DNA from 3 places in the Fontibacillus forbon genome. Region 1 is predicted to be linked to each of the others. Evidence: predicted binding sites of a transcription regulator. Region 1 holds the regulator's gene; each other region holds the start of a gene.
The links. Region 1 encodes Rex, which represses fermentation and respiration genes when NADH is low (regulators of the CRP and FNR family bind a similar motif). Its sites were predicted from a motif close to TTGTGAAATATTTCACAA; they were not measured.

Region 1 (5,047 bases):
ACACCTAAAGAAGAGGTGATGACGGCCGCTCAGATGATCGTGTGGCTGGCTCAAACGGAGACGGGGGATGACGAGGAGCTAAATCTCGGAAACCGCGGCGGAGACTTTTGGGAAACGGTGGCCAGCGAGTCCGATTCCTGTCTTGGCCGCTCTTGCCCGTGGTTCCGTAAATGTTATTATCATAAAGCCAAGCATGAAGCCGGCGTGGCCGATGTGGTCATTACGAACCATTCCAAACTGTTTACCGATATACAGGCCGGTCATCAGTTACTGCCGGGCTATGAACGTCTCGTAATCGACGAGGCGCATCATTTGGAAGAAGTGGCAGGCAAACATCTTGGGCTTCAGATGAAATATTTTACGGTCGTTCATACGCTGACCCGGTTGTTTAAGGACAGCAAAACCGGACAATTCCCGAACTTGCGCATGATTCTGCAACAGTCCGGGAGCGAGAAGTCCGCGGAGTGGTGTTCGGTCATCGATGGCTTATATCCTTCGCTGATCGAAGTGAAGGACGATTGGGACCGGCTGGCCGAACAATTGTTCACCCTGATGCCCGAACGGAGCGACGCGGCTTCGGGCGATCCGGGACAGTTCGTGTTGCGATTGCTGCCGCAGAAGAAGCCGAAGGCATGGGACGCGCTCACCGCACTCGAGAATCAGATCTACGTTACGCTCGGGGACGTCCTCCGCAAAGGGGAGCGTCTGCTGAACGAATTGAGGGAAGACGATAACGATTATGGATCCGAGAGCCTCATGACCGATATCAGCGGCTTACTAAAAGATTTGGGAAGTGAACGCGATGCTCTGCGTTTCTTTATAAAGCTGGAGGATCCCGGTACGGTGTACTGGATCGAAGGCAACGGCAATTACCGCAGCCGCTCGCTGCAAATTTTTGCCGTTCCGATCGATGTAAGCGCCCAGTTGAAGGGATATTTCTTCGACAAGAAGAAGAGCGTAGTTATGACTTCGGCAACTTTGTCCGTCGATAAATCGTTCCAGTATATGATCGAGCAGCTTGGACTCGGGGAAGCTGCGGAGGAGGACAAGCTGATTACTTCGATGCTGCCTTCGCCGTTTAATTACCGTGATCAGGCGCTACTGGTTATTCCCAGGGATTTTCCAAGCGTCAAGGGCAGTGTCGGTGACGATCATTTTGTAAGTACCCTGGTGAAATCCCTCGCCGATACGGCGATCGTCACCAAGGGTCGCATGCTGGTTCTGTTCACCTCTTACCGGATGTTAAGACAGGTTTACGACCCTTTGAAGGAGCTGTTGGCCACCGAAGGGATCACCGTGATCGGGCAGGGGATGGACAGCGGAAGCCGGACCAAGCTGACCCGCCGTTTCCAGGGCCAAAATGCCTCCGTGCTGCTCGGAACCAGCAGTTTTTGGGAAGGGGTGGATATACCCGGAGAGGCTCTTACAAGCCTCGCTATCGTCCGTCTGCCTTTCCAGCCACCCAACCATCCGCTCGTGGAAGCGAAGAGCGAACGGCTTCAGCAGGAGAAGAAAAATCCGTTCATGAAGCTGTCCGTTCCGCAGGCCGTCATCCGTTTCAAGCAAGGCTTCGGACGGCTGGTGCGGTCTTCTCAGGACCGCGGCATCGTGGTTGTTTACGATACACGCATCTTGGAATCTTACTACGGAAAATACTTTTTATATTCTTTGCCCGGACCGAAAATGGAGCATATGCCGCTAGGGCAGATGGTTCCTCGAATTTCGGAATGGCTGAACGCAGATGAACAATAATTGTTCTTCAAATCGCGCCTATTAGGGGGATAACCAATGAAATCGGAAAAAATCTCAGATGCCGTAGTACGCAGATTGCCGGTGTATCTACGATTTCTTAATGAACTCAGCCGCCGGGAAGTCCCGACGGTTTCTTCCCAGGAGCTGGGGCAAAAGCTGGATCTCAACCCCGCTCAAATCCGTAAGGATCTTGCTTATTTTGGCGACTTCGGCCGCAAGGGGATCGGGTATGACGTTTCCTATCTGATCGAAAAAATCCGGCAAATTTTAAATTTGGACCAGCAGATTAATGTGGCCCTGATCGGTGCCGGTAATCTCGGGCAAGCGTTGTCCAATTACAACGCGTATCTGAAGGACAATATGAAAATCGTCGCCGTGTTTGATGCGTCTCCGGGGAAAATCGGAACCCAGATCAACAATATCACGGTCCAGCCGATCGAAGATCTGGTCGAAACCGTGAAGGGCAATCATATCCGCATCGGAATTATTACGGTGCCGGACGTGGAAGCGCAGCGCGTGGCCGATCAGCTCGTCGCCGCCGGAATCGAGGCGATTTTGAACTTTGCTCCCACGATCCTTAAGGTTCCTGCCGGGGTGCGCGTTCATGCGGCGGATTTCACAACCGATCTGATCAGTTTGGCTTATTATTTGGATGGAGGAAAGGAACATAGTGAGCATGACTCGAAAATGGTTGATTAAAGACGGCACATTTGCCGTTCCGGACCGGGAAAACCCGGTAATTCGCGGCTATATGCTGGTTGAAGGCAGCACGATAACCTACATCGGCGAAGCCCGTCCCGAAGGGGTGGAGGGAGCCGAAACCTTTGACGGGAAAGGCCTGCTGTTTATGCCGGGCCTTGTAAATACGCATGGTCATGCGGCAATGTCTCTGCTTCGCGGTTACGGCGACGATATGGTGCTCCAGACTTGGCTTCAGGAAAAAATGTGGCCGATGGAAGCGAAGTTTACCGGGGAAGACGTCTACTGGGGCACGGCGTTATCGGTTCTGGAGATGCTCAAAGGCGGTACGACCACGTTCCTGGACATGTATGATCATATGGACCAGGTGGCTGCCGTCGTCGAGCAATCGGGCATTCGCGCCGTGCTGACACGCGGCGTCATCGGCTTGTGCCCGCCGGAAGTTCAACAGCACAAGCTGGACGAAGCGGTGGCTTTTGCCCGCGCTTGGCATGGCAAGGCGGATGGGCGGATTACGACGATGATGTCGCCGCATTCCCCTTATACCTGTCCGCCGGATTACATCGAACGAATCGTTCAAGCCGCCCATGATCTGGATCTTCCGCTGCATACGCACATGTCCGAGACGCGGGCCGAAGTGGAACAGAACGTCGCCGATTACGGCGTGCGCCCTGCCCAACATCTGCTGAATCTCGGATTGTTCAGCCGCCCGGCTTTGCTGGCGCATGCCGTTCATCTGACCGACGAGGAAATCGAAATTCTGGCGACCCATCAAGTGGCCGTATCCCACAACCCGGGCAGCAACCTCAAGTTGGCGAGCGGCGTAGCCCGCGTGCCGGAGCTGCTTAAAGCCGGAGTAACCGTTTCGCTCGGCACGGATGGCGCGGCAAGCAATAACAACCTGGATATGTTTGAGGAAATTCGTCTGGCGGCGTTGATCCATAAAGGCGTATCGGGTGACCCTACAGCAATCCCTGCAAAGGAAGCCCTTCGTATGGGTACGGAGTATGGCGCTAAATCGCTCTTCCTTCAAGATACGGGGAAGCTTGCCGCAGGCATGAAGGCGGATTTTATCGCGGTCAATACGGAGCAGGCCCATTTCCTGCCACGGACCGATTATATTTCCCATGCCGTTTACTCAGCGGGTCCAAAGGACGTGGAACACGTATGGGTAAACGGCAAGCAGGTCGTCAAGCATGGGGCCTGCCTGACATTGGACGAAGAGAAAGTTCGGTATGAAGCACAGGCCGCTTTTGAAGGCTTGCTTGGCCGATAGTACGTCGAACGTTGACATGACAGGCTTGAATACGCCGGTATGGGGGAAAGGAAGAGAGGCTTGAGAAACAGAACCAAATGGATTCTGCTCTCCATTGTGATTTTGGTGCTCGTGCTCCTTGGCCTTCACCGCTTTTATCTGTATATCCATCAGGATATATGGGAGGGAGAAAGAGAAGCTATTCAAAGGGCGGAGCAGGAAACCGGACTGGTGAATGCCGGGAAGGTATGGAAGTCGGTTTGGGATGAAGTTGTCTGGGTCGTAGAAGGAAAAGATGCCGACGACCAAGAGGTCATGGTCTGGCTGCCGGCCGAAGGGCAGGCGCAGAGTAAGCCGTTGTCCGAAGGCGTATCGGAAACCCAGGTCCGGAAAATCATCCAGGATGATCTTCCCGGAATTTCCATTGTCAGACTTGTTCCGGGCATTTACGATGACGAATTGGTTTGGCAGCTCTTTTACAAGGAGAAGGCACATCACTACTACCGGTTTTTCCGGTTTAGCGACGGGAAACCGCTTGACGATGTCTTCACATTGCCAAACCGGTAAATATTGCATAAAAAAAGTAACAGCCTTAGGCAGAAGCGATAGAACTGACCATCAGTTCGCACTTCTGCCAAGGCTGTTTTTTATAAAAATTTAAAATAATTTTCACAACTTCATTCGTTATAGTATATACGATGTGATATACTCTTTTTTGTAAGTAAATTATATATGATTATTACACGTTTAATATATTTGGATTATACAAAATGATATATTGATATATGTGCTAAGAATTAGGAGTCAGAAGCTAAATACTCTACACCAAGGGGGACTTTTACGTGAAATTGCGAGTTGGACCGATCGTTGCCAGTGTGGCCGTTTCCGCACTGTTGTTGTTCGGAGGATGGTTTGCCTATAAGCAGTGGGCCGTCGAGAGCCCGTTTGAACATAAAGTGAATCAAATGGAAGGCGTAAAAAGCGTACAAACAGATATTAACCAGAAACAGGCCTTGGTGAAACTCGATTTGGAGCCAGGGACGGATTTTGGCAGTCTAGTACGGCAAATTGAAGCGGACGGCAGTAAATGGATCGGCGGCCGGGAATTGAAGCTGGTCGTGGAGGATCGGGCATCGCAAGAGCTGAACGAATTGTGGGAGGAAGCTTTATTCCCGATTGCTCAGGCGATGGAAAATAAAGAATATACCGGCATAACCGATGCGTTGGACAAGTTGCAGCAAAATGACAGCGGGCTGTCCGCGAAAGCGGAAATGGACGACCGCAACGTATATATTACACTGACGGATGGACAAGCGAGCAAGTTTATTATTTTGCCTCGAG
Region 2 (5,047 bases), on a different contig from region 1:
AGGATGCTCTCTAGCTAAACAGCCGGATAAATATAGATCTTCGTCCCGCCATCCGCGGACGATTCCGTCTCGCGGACAAGGCCCATCTCCCGCAGCAGCAGATCGACGATCTGCAGGCCGAGGCCGGCGCCTTTCGCCGGGGAAGCCGCGCCCAAGCCTGGCCCCCGGTCCGCGATGACCAGCGCCGCCCTGTTGTGCCGCTGCGCTACCGAGATGCCGACGTAGCCGCCGGAACCCGCGTGCCGCACAAGGTTCTGGAACAGGTTGTCGAGCACGCGGCGGAAGCCCTGCTCGTCGATCCGCCAGGACAGCGGCTCCTCCGGCAGGTCGATGTCGGCCTCGATACCGGCCTTTTCCCAGAGCGGGTACCAGGCCGCGGCACTCACCCGGACGACGCGCAGGACGTCCCGGCTCTCTAAATTCATAACATATCGCCCGCTGGCGAGCAGATTGTAGGAGAGCAGATGGTCGATCAGCCCGCCGAGATCGTTGATTTTGGTCTCCATCAGGGACAGGGCTGTCCGTCCCTGCTCGGAGAGCGGTTCCTTGTGGAACGAATACAGCTGCCCGGCGAGTACGGTCAGCGGGGTCCGCAAGTCGTGCGAGAGATTGCTGATCAGGCTCTTGCGGAGCTCTTCCTCTTCATGCTCCCGGCGCCGGCTGTAGCCGAGCTCGTCGACCATATGATTGAATGCCTGCTCAAGGCGTCCGATTTCATCCGGCCGGCCTGTTGGAATCCGGACCGGCAATCCGTTCGGCCCGGTCCGGGTCATGCCCGATTCCAGCCGGAGCAGGCGCTTCCGGATATCCCGGAAGAATAAATAAGATAGCAGAATAAAGAAAGCAAACATCAAAAACATAAAGAACCCGTAAAACCGGGAATCTCCATCTCCGTTTCCGGTCGTCTTTTTCATATGTTTACGGGGAAGTTCAAATACCATAAAGCCTTGCCCCGCCGCCTCCTTTTCCCCGCCTATAAAAGCGACGATGGTAAAAGGGTCGGAGTCCACGGCCGTTTTCATATAGGAAATGGCGTCCTCCGGCGACCACTTGGCCGGCAGGCCGCTCCGTTCGGGCAACCGAAGGCGGGTTACGCCTTCCGCGTCGACCCAGAACATGGAAGCATCCGGATAGCGCTGTTTGAGATTCTTCAGACCGGCATCAATTTCCGCCGGCGTTTTTCCGCCAAAGGCCAGAGCTTCTTTGTGCCATGCCTCCTCCAGCGTATAGGCTGACCCATAGGAGCGCGGTAAGGGTTCTTGCTCCACCGACGCGGGAAACAGCAGCCGGTTAACGCCCCACGAAGCGATAAAGCTGAACGGAATCAGAATCGGGATGAACACGAGCGCGAAGCAAATGATGACCAGATAGCGCGACAGCAGCGAGTTGCGGAATTTGAGTTTGTGAGCGGGTCTCATGACCGCACCCGATAGCCGATGCCACGGATCGTTTCGATAATTTCCGGGGCGGCGGGATCGCGCTCTAATTTTTCGCGCAAATGGCGGATATGTACCATCAAGGTTTTATCACCGTCGAGATAAGGTTCGCCCCAGACCGCTTCGAAAATTTGTTCCTTGGTCATGATCTGCCCGAGATGTCTCAGCAAATATTGAAAAATGTGAAACTGTTTCCCGGTCAATACGATTTCTTCCCCCGTCTCCCGGTTTTTGATCGTGTTTTCTTTTTCGTACACGAGCAGATGCTTTAATTCCAACGCCTCGGAGGAAGCCGCGCCGCTGCGGCGCAACAGTACCTCGACCCGGGCCGCCAGCTCATCGGGATGAAACGGCTTGGTCAGGTAGTCGTCGGCAAACTGGAGACCCTGCAGCTTGTCATCGATCGATGTCCTAGCGGACAGCATCAATATCGGCATTCCGGGATACTGCTTTTTCAGCCGCTGCCCTACGGTAAATCCGTCCAGTCCGGGCAGCATGACATCCAGGATAGCCAACTGGCTCGAAGCCGCCTCTTCGACGGCACGTTCTCCGCTGGTAAGCCAAGTGACGCCGTACCCGCGCTCCCTTAAGTCCGAGCTAACCCATTCCCCGATTTCCCGGTCGTCTTCAATATATAAGATGTTTTTGCTTGATATCATCTGGAATCATTCCTTTCGGAATCTATTGTGGCAAATTGGTGAGGAAAAATAAACCGTCCGGGTCAACAAATTTTAATTTGTGATTACAATCACAAGTCGGCTATATCCGCTATGCTACTTTTTATGTGAGAACGGTTATCACTTAAATTTTACTTATTTTAATATTGATAGAATATTTGATCAGACTTTTAGCGGCATATCAGGCCCATGGACAATGAATTAATTGAAATGAAAAGGTGAAGGGAGATCCGAAAATGAGCGAACTCATCAACAACCGGGAGCAAAGCGTACCGGAACAGACGCGCCGTCAGGCTCTGCTGAAGGAAATCATCAAGGAACTGCATGAGGGGAAGAGCGTGGAGGAAGTAAAGGCACGCTTCGAAGAAGCCGTAGGCGATGTTACCGTGTCCGAAATCTCCGCGATGGAGCATGCGCTGATGGAGGAGGAGGGCATTCCCGTCGAAGAGGTGCAGCGGCTGTGTTCCGTGCATACCGAAATTTTTAAAGGCTCGATTGAAGACATTCATCGTTCCTCCACGCCGGAAGAGCAGCCGGGGCATCCGGTTCATACGTTCAAGCTGGAGAATCGCGAGATCGAGCGGCTGGTCAACTTCAAAATCGCGCTTCATCTGGACAAATTCAAAAAAGAGGTTACCGAAGACGTTATTTACAAACTGTTGGAGGACTTGAGCCTGCTGCTTGATATCGATAAACACTACAGCCGAAAAGAGAATCTGCTCTTTCCTTATTTGGAGAGATACGGCATTTTCGGTCCGACCAAGGTCATGTGGGGCGTCGATGACGGCATTCGCGCAATGATCAAGGAGGTCAAGGCCAAACTGACGTCCTATGACGGCGACCAAGAGACGCTGTGCATCGATCTGGAGCGGATCATTCAGGAAGTAAATGCGATGATCTTCAAAGAGGAGAACATTTTGCTGCCGATGGCCCTGGAGAAGCTAACCGAAGACGAGTGGGTAAAAATCGCCCGCGAAAGCGACCAGATCGGCTTCTGCCTGACGTCTCCCGACCAGGAATGGATTCCAGAGCGTTCTCCGATCCCGGGCATGGAGACGGCGGAGGATGGAAGCGAGGAGGAGGATGGAGCTCCCCAAGGGTACGTGAAATTTCAGACCGGCATCCTGTCGGTGGAGCAACTTGAAGCGGTCATGAACCATCTGCCCGTGGATTTGACCTTTATCGACGAGAACGATGTGGTTCGTTACTTCTCCCACGGCAAGGAGCGGATATTTGCCCGCACGAAAGCGGTCATCGGCCGGACGGTGCAGAATTGCCACCCGCCGCAAAGCGTGCATATCGTAAACGAACTGCTGGCGGATTTCAAAGCCGGGAAAAAGGACGCCGAGGACTTCTGGATTCCGGTTAAGGACAAATTTGTGTATATCCGGTACTTCGCGGTTCGCAGCGAGGACGGACGTTATCTGGGCACCCTCGAATTCACGCAAAATATCGCGCCGATTCGCGCTCTGGAAGGGCAGAAACGGATCATGTCCTAATTGGACTGCCGCCTTGATTTCCGCTTGTTGCGGAGGTCGGGGCGGTTTCTTTTTCCAATGGTTGTGATCGTTGTCATATTGCCGGAAAGCCTTGTCTTTACTGGATTCTCTGACTTCCGGCGTCTCTTGACCGAACGGATGGGTTCGCTTATAGTTGGTACGTAGGAATATTATCGTATTATTTACTATTTAGAGAAAAAGGTGGCTTGTACAATGTCTGAAAAAATCTACATTGGTGTTGACCTGGGCGGAACGGCGATTAAAGTCGGCATCTGTAATGAAGAAGGTCAGCTTCTTCATACTTACGAAGGGCCCACCGAAACGGAGAAGGGCGCTGAAACGATCGTTAATAACATCGAGCGCTATGTTCGCCTGATTGTGGAACAATCCCCTTTTGAGTGGGAGCAAGTGGCAGGTGTAGGTGCCGGGGTGGCCGGTTTTACTAACGTACGCGAAGGCATTATTATTTTGGCGCCGAATGTAGGTTTGAAGGATCTTCACATTCGTGAAATCCTGGAAGAACGTTTGGGCAAGCCGATCAAAATAGACAACGACGCCAACGTGGCGGCGCTTGGCGAAGCTTGGGGCGGCGCAGGCAAAGGCGTTGAAAACTGCGTATGCTATACGCTGGGTACCGGCGTCGGCGGCGGCATCATTATTGACGGCAAAATCTATCAAGGGTTCAGCGGATTGGCCGGAGAGCTGGGACATATGGCTGTCGTGCCGGATCTGGAAGCGATTCAATGCGGATGCGGCCAAATGGGCTGCCTGGAGACGGTTTCTTCCGCAACGGGAATTATCCGTATGGCCAAGGATGCCGTAGCGCGCGGGGAACGTACTTCCCTTGCACTGGTCGAGAACATCATGGCTAAAGACGTATTTGACGCGGCAAAAGCCGGCGACGAAACGGCGATCCGGATCGTAAACCGCGCCGCTTTCTATCTCGGTAAATCACTGGCCGCTGTTGCCGTCGTGCTGAATCCGGAGCTGTTCATCATCGGCGGCGGCGTGTCCAAAGCCGGAGACATTTTGTTCGACGAAGTGCGCAACGTATTTGCCAAGCATACGCCGGAACCGGTCCAAAAGGGCCTCAAGATCGTCCCTGCTTCCCTGGGGAACGACGCCGGAATGGTCGGCGCGGCCGGATTGTTCCTTCGTTCGTAATAGGAGTTTAAATAAGAGATATAAGGAATAGGAGATTTTTCGAGGAGGGAAAAGGATGCCGGAAAAAGATACTTCTTCAGTTGCCAATCTGATTATTATTACTGGCATGTCGGGAGCCGGTAAGTCACTTGCTGTAAGAAGCTTGGAAGATCTCGGATTTTTCTGCGTCGATAATTTACCCCCGGTTCTTATCCCTAAGTTTGCGGAGCTGATCGAACAGTCCAAGGGCAAGATCGCCAAAGTGGCGCTTGTCATCGACCTTCGCGGCCGG
Region 3 (5,047 bases), 190 kb from region 1:
GAAACTGGGTGTTTTTCTTGTATTGTTCGGAGGACGTCCTCTGGAGGAAGCGCTGGATCTGGTAGCATCCCAAGGCTTAAAGGCGGTAGAGATCGGCACTGGCGGCCATCCCGGCAATTCGCACTGCAATCCCGATGAACTGCTGGAAAATAAAGCGGCTCGCGATCATTTCAAAAAAGCGGTTGAATCGAGAGGGTTGACCATTAGTGCGCTCAGCTGCCACGGCAACCCGCTGCATCCGCAAAAAGCGATCGCCAAGGAATTCCATGATGTTTATGTGAAGACAGTCCAATTGGCCGAGCTTTTGGAAGTGCCTGTTGTAAATACTTTTTCAGGCTGCCCGGGGGATCATGAGGACGCGAAGTATCCGAACTGGCCGGTGGCTCCGTGGCCGAATGATTTTAAGGAAGTTTTGGACTGGCAATGGGAAAATAAGATCATTCCGTATTGGACGGAATGGGGCAAATATGCCGCGGATCATCATGTGAAAATCGGGCTGGAGCTGCATGGCGGATTTTCCGTGCACACGCCGGCGACACTGCTTCGCTTGCGCGAAGCAGCCGGTGAAGTAATCGGTGCCAACCTGGATCCAAGCCATATGTGGTGGCAGGGAATCGATCCGGTTCAAGCGATCTCCATTCTCGGCCGGGCGGGTGCGATTCATCATTTCCACGCCAAGGATACGACGATCGATCCGGTGAACGTTCACCGTTACGGGATCACGGATATGCAGCCTTATACAGCGATGCTTGACCGGGCTTGGCAGTTCCGGACGGTGGGCTACGGCCATGATCTCAAAACCTGGGCGGACATTATCAGCGCATTGCGTCTGTACGGCTATGATTACGTCGTCAGTATCGAGCATGAAGACGGGTTGATGTCCACGGAAGAAGGTTTTACCAAAGCGGTCCGGAATCTCCAACAGGTTCTGATCGAAGATTCCGCTACGGATATGTGGTGGGTATAAGTTGATCTGAAGCGAAATATACTTAGCATTAGCGGCTGCCGCCGAGGCAGCCGTTTTTCTCATCAGGGAGTTGTTGTATAATCTAAAGTAATCTGCCATTGGAACAGAAGTGTTCATAACCAAAAAAATATGCTATCATGGAACATACTAACTAATTGTAAGTTTAACATCCACCAATTGGTTTCTTACTTTAAGAGGTGAATTTAGATGGAAGAAAACAATTTCGCAATGTGTCCGCGTTTTGAGTCGGCGTTTGTGATTTTGGGAAAACGCTGGAACGGTCTGATTATTCGTACGCTAATGAGTGGACCCAAGCGCTTTAAGGATATTTCGAACGGGATCCCGGCCATGAGCGACAAGATGCTGTCCGAACGGATGAAGGACCTGGAGACGGAAGGCATCGTTGTCCGTCATGTCTATCCCGAAACCCCGGTACGGATCGAATATGAACTGACGGAAAAGGGAAGAGCTCTCAATCCTGTGATGGAGCAGGTGCAGTGCTGGGCGGAGCAGTGGATTGAGTAAGAACGTGCCGTTTTCCCGTAGCGGAGCGGCGCGAAATATATAGAAAGTGGGTGTACTTGTGGCTGAGGTAATAGTAATCGGAGCGGGACCAGCGGGATCAAGCGCGGCGTTGTTTCTGGCCAAGGCGGGGAAGGAAACCCTGGTTTTGGACAGCAATGCCAGTATGACGAAACGGGCTTGGATTGAAAATCACTATGGAGCCAAGGACATTTCCGGGCCGGATTTGCTAAAAACCGGTCGGGAGCAAGCCCAAAAGTTCGGAGCCAAGTTTATCGAAGAGAAAGTCACGGTAGTGGATACGAACGGTGGTTCGAAAGTCACCGTAAAAACGGAATCCGGCCGCAGCTATGAGGCTTCCCACGTGATTTTGGCAACAGGGGCATTAACGGAATTGGCCGGCAGCATCGGGCTTGAACTCAAAGAGGGCAGAGAGCCGAGAATCAAGACGGTTATTGAAACGGACGGAAACGGGCGCACCAGCAATCCGCGTATTTGGGCTGCAGGCACGGTCGCCGGCGTAAGCGTTCACACGATTATTACGGCGGGAGACGGAGCCAGAGTAGCCATTGAGCTGATCAGTGAACTGAACGGCGAACGCTACGTTGATCATGATGTATTAAAGTGAAATAAATGGCATCAAACGTGTTTTACCGCTTCCTTTGAGTTGAAAACTCAGGGGAAGCTTTTTTTGCGCAGATTAGACATAATGTTTGTGACCGCAATCACAAAGCCCGGTTTGAAGATACGATAGGCTAGGTTCAGTATACTTTGAACAAGAAAGAATAACCAACAGAGAGGGGAATGGTTATGACCGAGAACAAGCAGGGTTTCGCTAAGGACAAATTGATCCGGGACATAGTGCTGGAGTTTCCAAAGTCGGCTGACTATTTTCGCCGTCGCAAAATCGATTTTTGCTGCGGAGGCAACCGTCCTCTTGAAGAAGCGGCAGTGGAAAGAAATATCGAAGTAGAAGAATTGCTGGCAGATTTGGCCCGGCTCGCGGCGGAGCATCCGAGTGCTGAAGAAAGGGAATCGTGGATAGATGCCGATTCCGAGGACCTGATCGGGCATATCGTGAACAAACATCATGCGTTTTTGCGGGAAGAATTACCGGAGCTTCAAAAAAGCGTGACGAAAGTGTCCCGCGTGCATGGGGAGCATGATCCTCATTTGCTCGAGGTAGCACAGTTGTATGGCCAGCTTCGCGATGAATTGCTCGAACACACAGCCAAAGAGGAAGCCGAAGTTTTTCCGAAAATGATCAATTGGGAACTTGGGCATGAGCAGCAAGTTTTGTTAAAGCTTCGTACGGCAATCGATGAACTTGAGGCGGAGCACGAGGGTGCGGGCCATATTTTGAAACGTTTGCGGGAAATTACCGGCGATTTTCAGCCGCCGGCGCATGCATGCACGACTTACCGGACGACATATGCCCGTTTGGAAGAACTCGAAGGAATGACATTCAGTCATATTCATCTTGAAAATAATATCTTGTTTCCCCGGTACACGGTTCAATAAACAGGTTAGAAATGAATACACAATGATTCCCTCTCTCCTCGAGAGTGGCTACAAACGTGTTTTTCAATAGAAAAACACGGAAATTTTTGAACAATATTGTGATAAAATTCACATTTAGTGTGAAATGGATCACAATGTACTTTGAATTTTAAATTTATAATTTCATTATAAAGATTGAAACGTCTAGTAAGCCTAACAAGCAGCTGTAAATTGAAGGAGGCACACTGAAAATGGGAACAGATAGAGAAAAACTCGTGGTGATCGGCAATGGGATGGCGGGAATTAGTGCAGTTGAACAAATTTTAAAATTAACGAAGAGATTTGAAATTACGGTGTTTGGGAGCGAGCCGCATCCCAACTATAACCGGATCATGCTTTCGTATGTATTGGAAGGTAGCAAAACGATCGATGACATCGTACTGAATGATTTGAACTGGTACCGTGACAACGGCATTACGCTGCATACGGGAACTACTGTCCAGAAAATCGACGAACAGGCAAAAGAAGTGGTGACTGCTGATGGAATGCGGGTACCTTATGATAAAGTTTTGATCGCAACGGGTTCCAATTCGTTTATTTTACCGATTCCGGGCAGCGATAAAGAAGGCGTGGTGGGTTTCCGTGATATCGCCGACTGTAATCAAATGCTGGAAGCGGCGAAAACGTGCCGCACGGCAGCCGTAATCGGCGGGGGCCTGCTCGGTCTTGAAGCCGCGAAAGGGCTCGTTCAGCTCGGAATGGATGTCACGGTCGTTCACTTGATGGAAGATTTGATGGAGCGCCAGCTCGATCATCAGGCCGCCAGCATGTTGAAGGCTGAACTTGAGCGTCAGGGAATCAAATTCAAAATGGGTGCGCAAACGGCCGAATTGCTGGGCGATACGCGAGTCACAGGCCTCCGGTTCGCCGACGATACGGTGCTCGATGCCGAGTTTGTCGTCATGGCGGTAGGGATCAAGCCGAATGTAACGGTTGCTAAGGAAAGCGGAATTACCGTCAACCGCGGGATCGTCGTAAACGATTATATGCAAACTTCGATGGAAGGCGTATATTCGGTCGGCGAATGTACGGAACACCGCGGCGTTTGCTACGGCCTGGTCGCTCCGTTGTTCGAGCAGGGGATGGTACTGGCCAAGCATATCAGCGGCGTGGAAGCTCCTCCATACGAAGGGTCGGTCGTATCGACCAAACTGAAAATCTCGGGAGTCGATGTGTTCTCGACCGGAGAATTCATCGATGGTCCTGAGCATACGGTGATCGCAAACAAAGATGACTGGAAACGTACTTACAAGAAGATCTTGCTGAAAGACGGCGTCATGGTCGGTGCGGTATTGTTCGGCGATATTACGGATTCGGCGGAACTGCAAAAGCTCATTAAATTGAGAACGGTCATGACGGACGAATTGTACGGCTCGCTCATGGGAACCGGCTGCTGCGGCGACGGGGGCAAGAAGTCAACTTCGGTAGAGACGATGTCGGACGAAGAAATCGTCTGCGGTTGCAACGGCGTAACCAAAGGCACCATCGTTGACGTAATTACGAATCAGGGAATGACGACGGTCGATGAGATCAAAGCATGTACCGGGGCAACCCGTTCGTGCGGCGGCTGCAAGCCGGTAGTGGAGCAAATCTTGCAGTATGTACTCGGTGACGGCTTCAAGACATCGGCCAAACAAGGGATTTGTGGCTGTACTACCATGAGCCGTGATGGAATCGTAGCAGAGATTAAAGAAAAAGGATTGCAAACGACGAAGGAAGTTATGAACGTGCTTGGATGGAGCCAGCCGGAGGGCTGCTCGAAATGCCGCCCGGCGATCAACTACTACCTCGGTATGCTGAATCCGGACACGCATGAAGATGAGAAAGAATCGCGTTTCGTTAATGAACGCATGAGCGCGAACATCCAGAAAGACGGGACTTATACGGTCGTTCCGCGGATGTACGGCGGCGTAACTACGCCGGAAGAACTGAAGAAGATCGCCGACATCTCGCTGAAATATGACGTGAAGGTCGTCAAAGTAACCGGCGGTCAACGGC

Region 2: the regulator Rex is predicted to act here: its motif matches at 2,173-2,190, upstream of ACLB09_RS24770 (DUF438 domain-containing protein).
Region 3: the regulator Rex is predicted to act here: its motif matches at 3,107-3,124, upstream of nirB (nitrite reductase large subunit NirB).

The regions. Positions count from the first base shown of each region.
Region 1 covers NZ_JBKGFV010000001.1:805,560-810,606, forward strand. Annotated here, with positions in the region: gene dinG (ATP-dependent DNA helicase DinG) at 1-1,752, shown strand, start outside; gene ACLB09_RS03735 (redox-sensing transcriptional repressor Rex) at 1,789-2,451, shown strand; gene ACLB09_RS03740 (amidohydrolase) at 2,429-3,727, shown strand; gene ACLB09_RS03745 (cell wall elongation regulator TseB-like domain-containing protein) at 3,788-4,273, shown strand; gene ACLB09_RS03750 (hypothetical protein) at 4,549-5,047, shown strand, end outside.
Region 2 covers NZ_JBKGFV010000010.1:52,045-57,091, reverse strand. Annotated here, with positions in the region: gene ACLB09_RS24780 (HAMP domain-containing sensor histidine kinase) at 15-1,418, opposite strand; gene ACLB09_RS24775 (response regulator transcription factor) at 1,415-2,095, opposite strand; gene ACLB09_RS24770 (DUF438 domain-containing protein) at 2,350-3,612, shown strand; gene ACLB09_RS24765 (ROK family glucokinase) at 3,826-4,776, shown strand; gene rapZ (RNase adapter RapZ) at 4,832-5,047, shown strand, end outside.
Region 3 covers NZ_JBKGFV010000001.1:620,008-625,054, forward strand. Annotated here, with positions in the region: gene ACLB09_RS02735 (sugar phosphate isomerase/epimerase family protein) at 1-967, shown strand, start outside; gene ACLB09_RS02740 (winged helix-turn-helix transcriptional regulator) at 1,175-1,492, shown strand; gene ACLB09_RS02745 (NAD(P)/FAD-dependent oxidoreductase) at 1,551-2,117, shown strand; gene ric (iron-sulfur cluster repair di-iron protein) at 2,300-3,010, shown strand; gene nirB (nitrite reductase large subunit NirB) at 3,241-5,047, shown strand, end outside.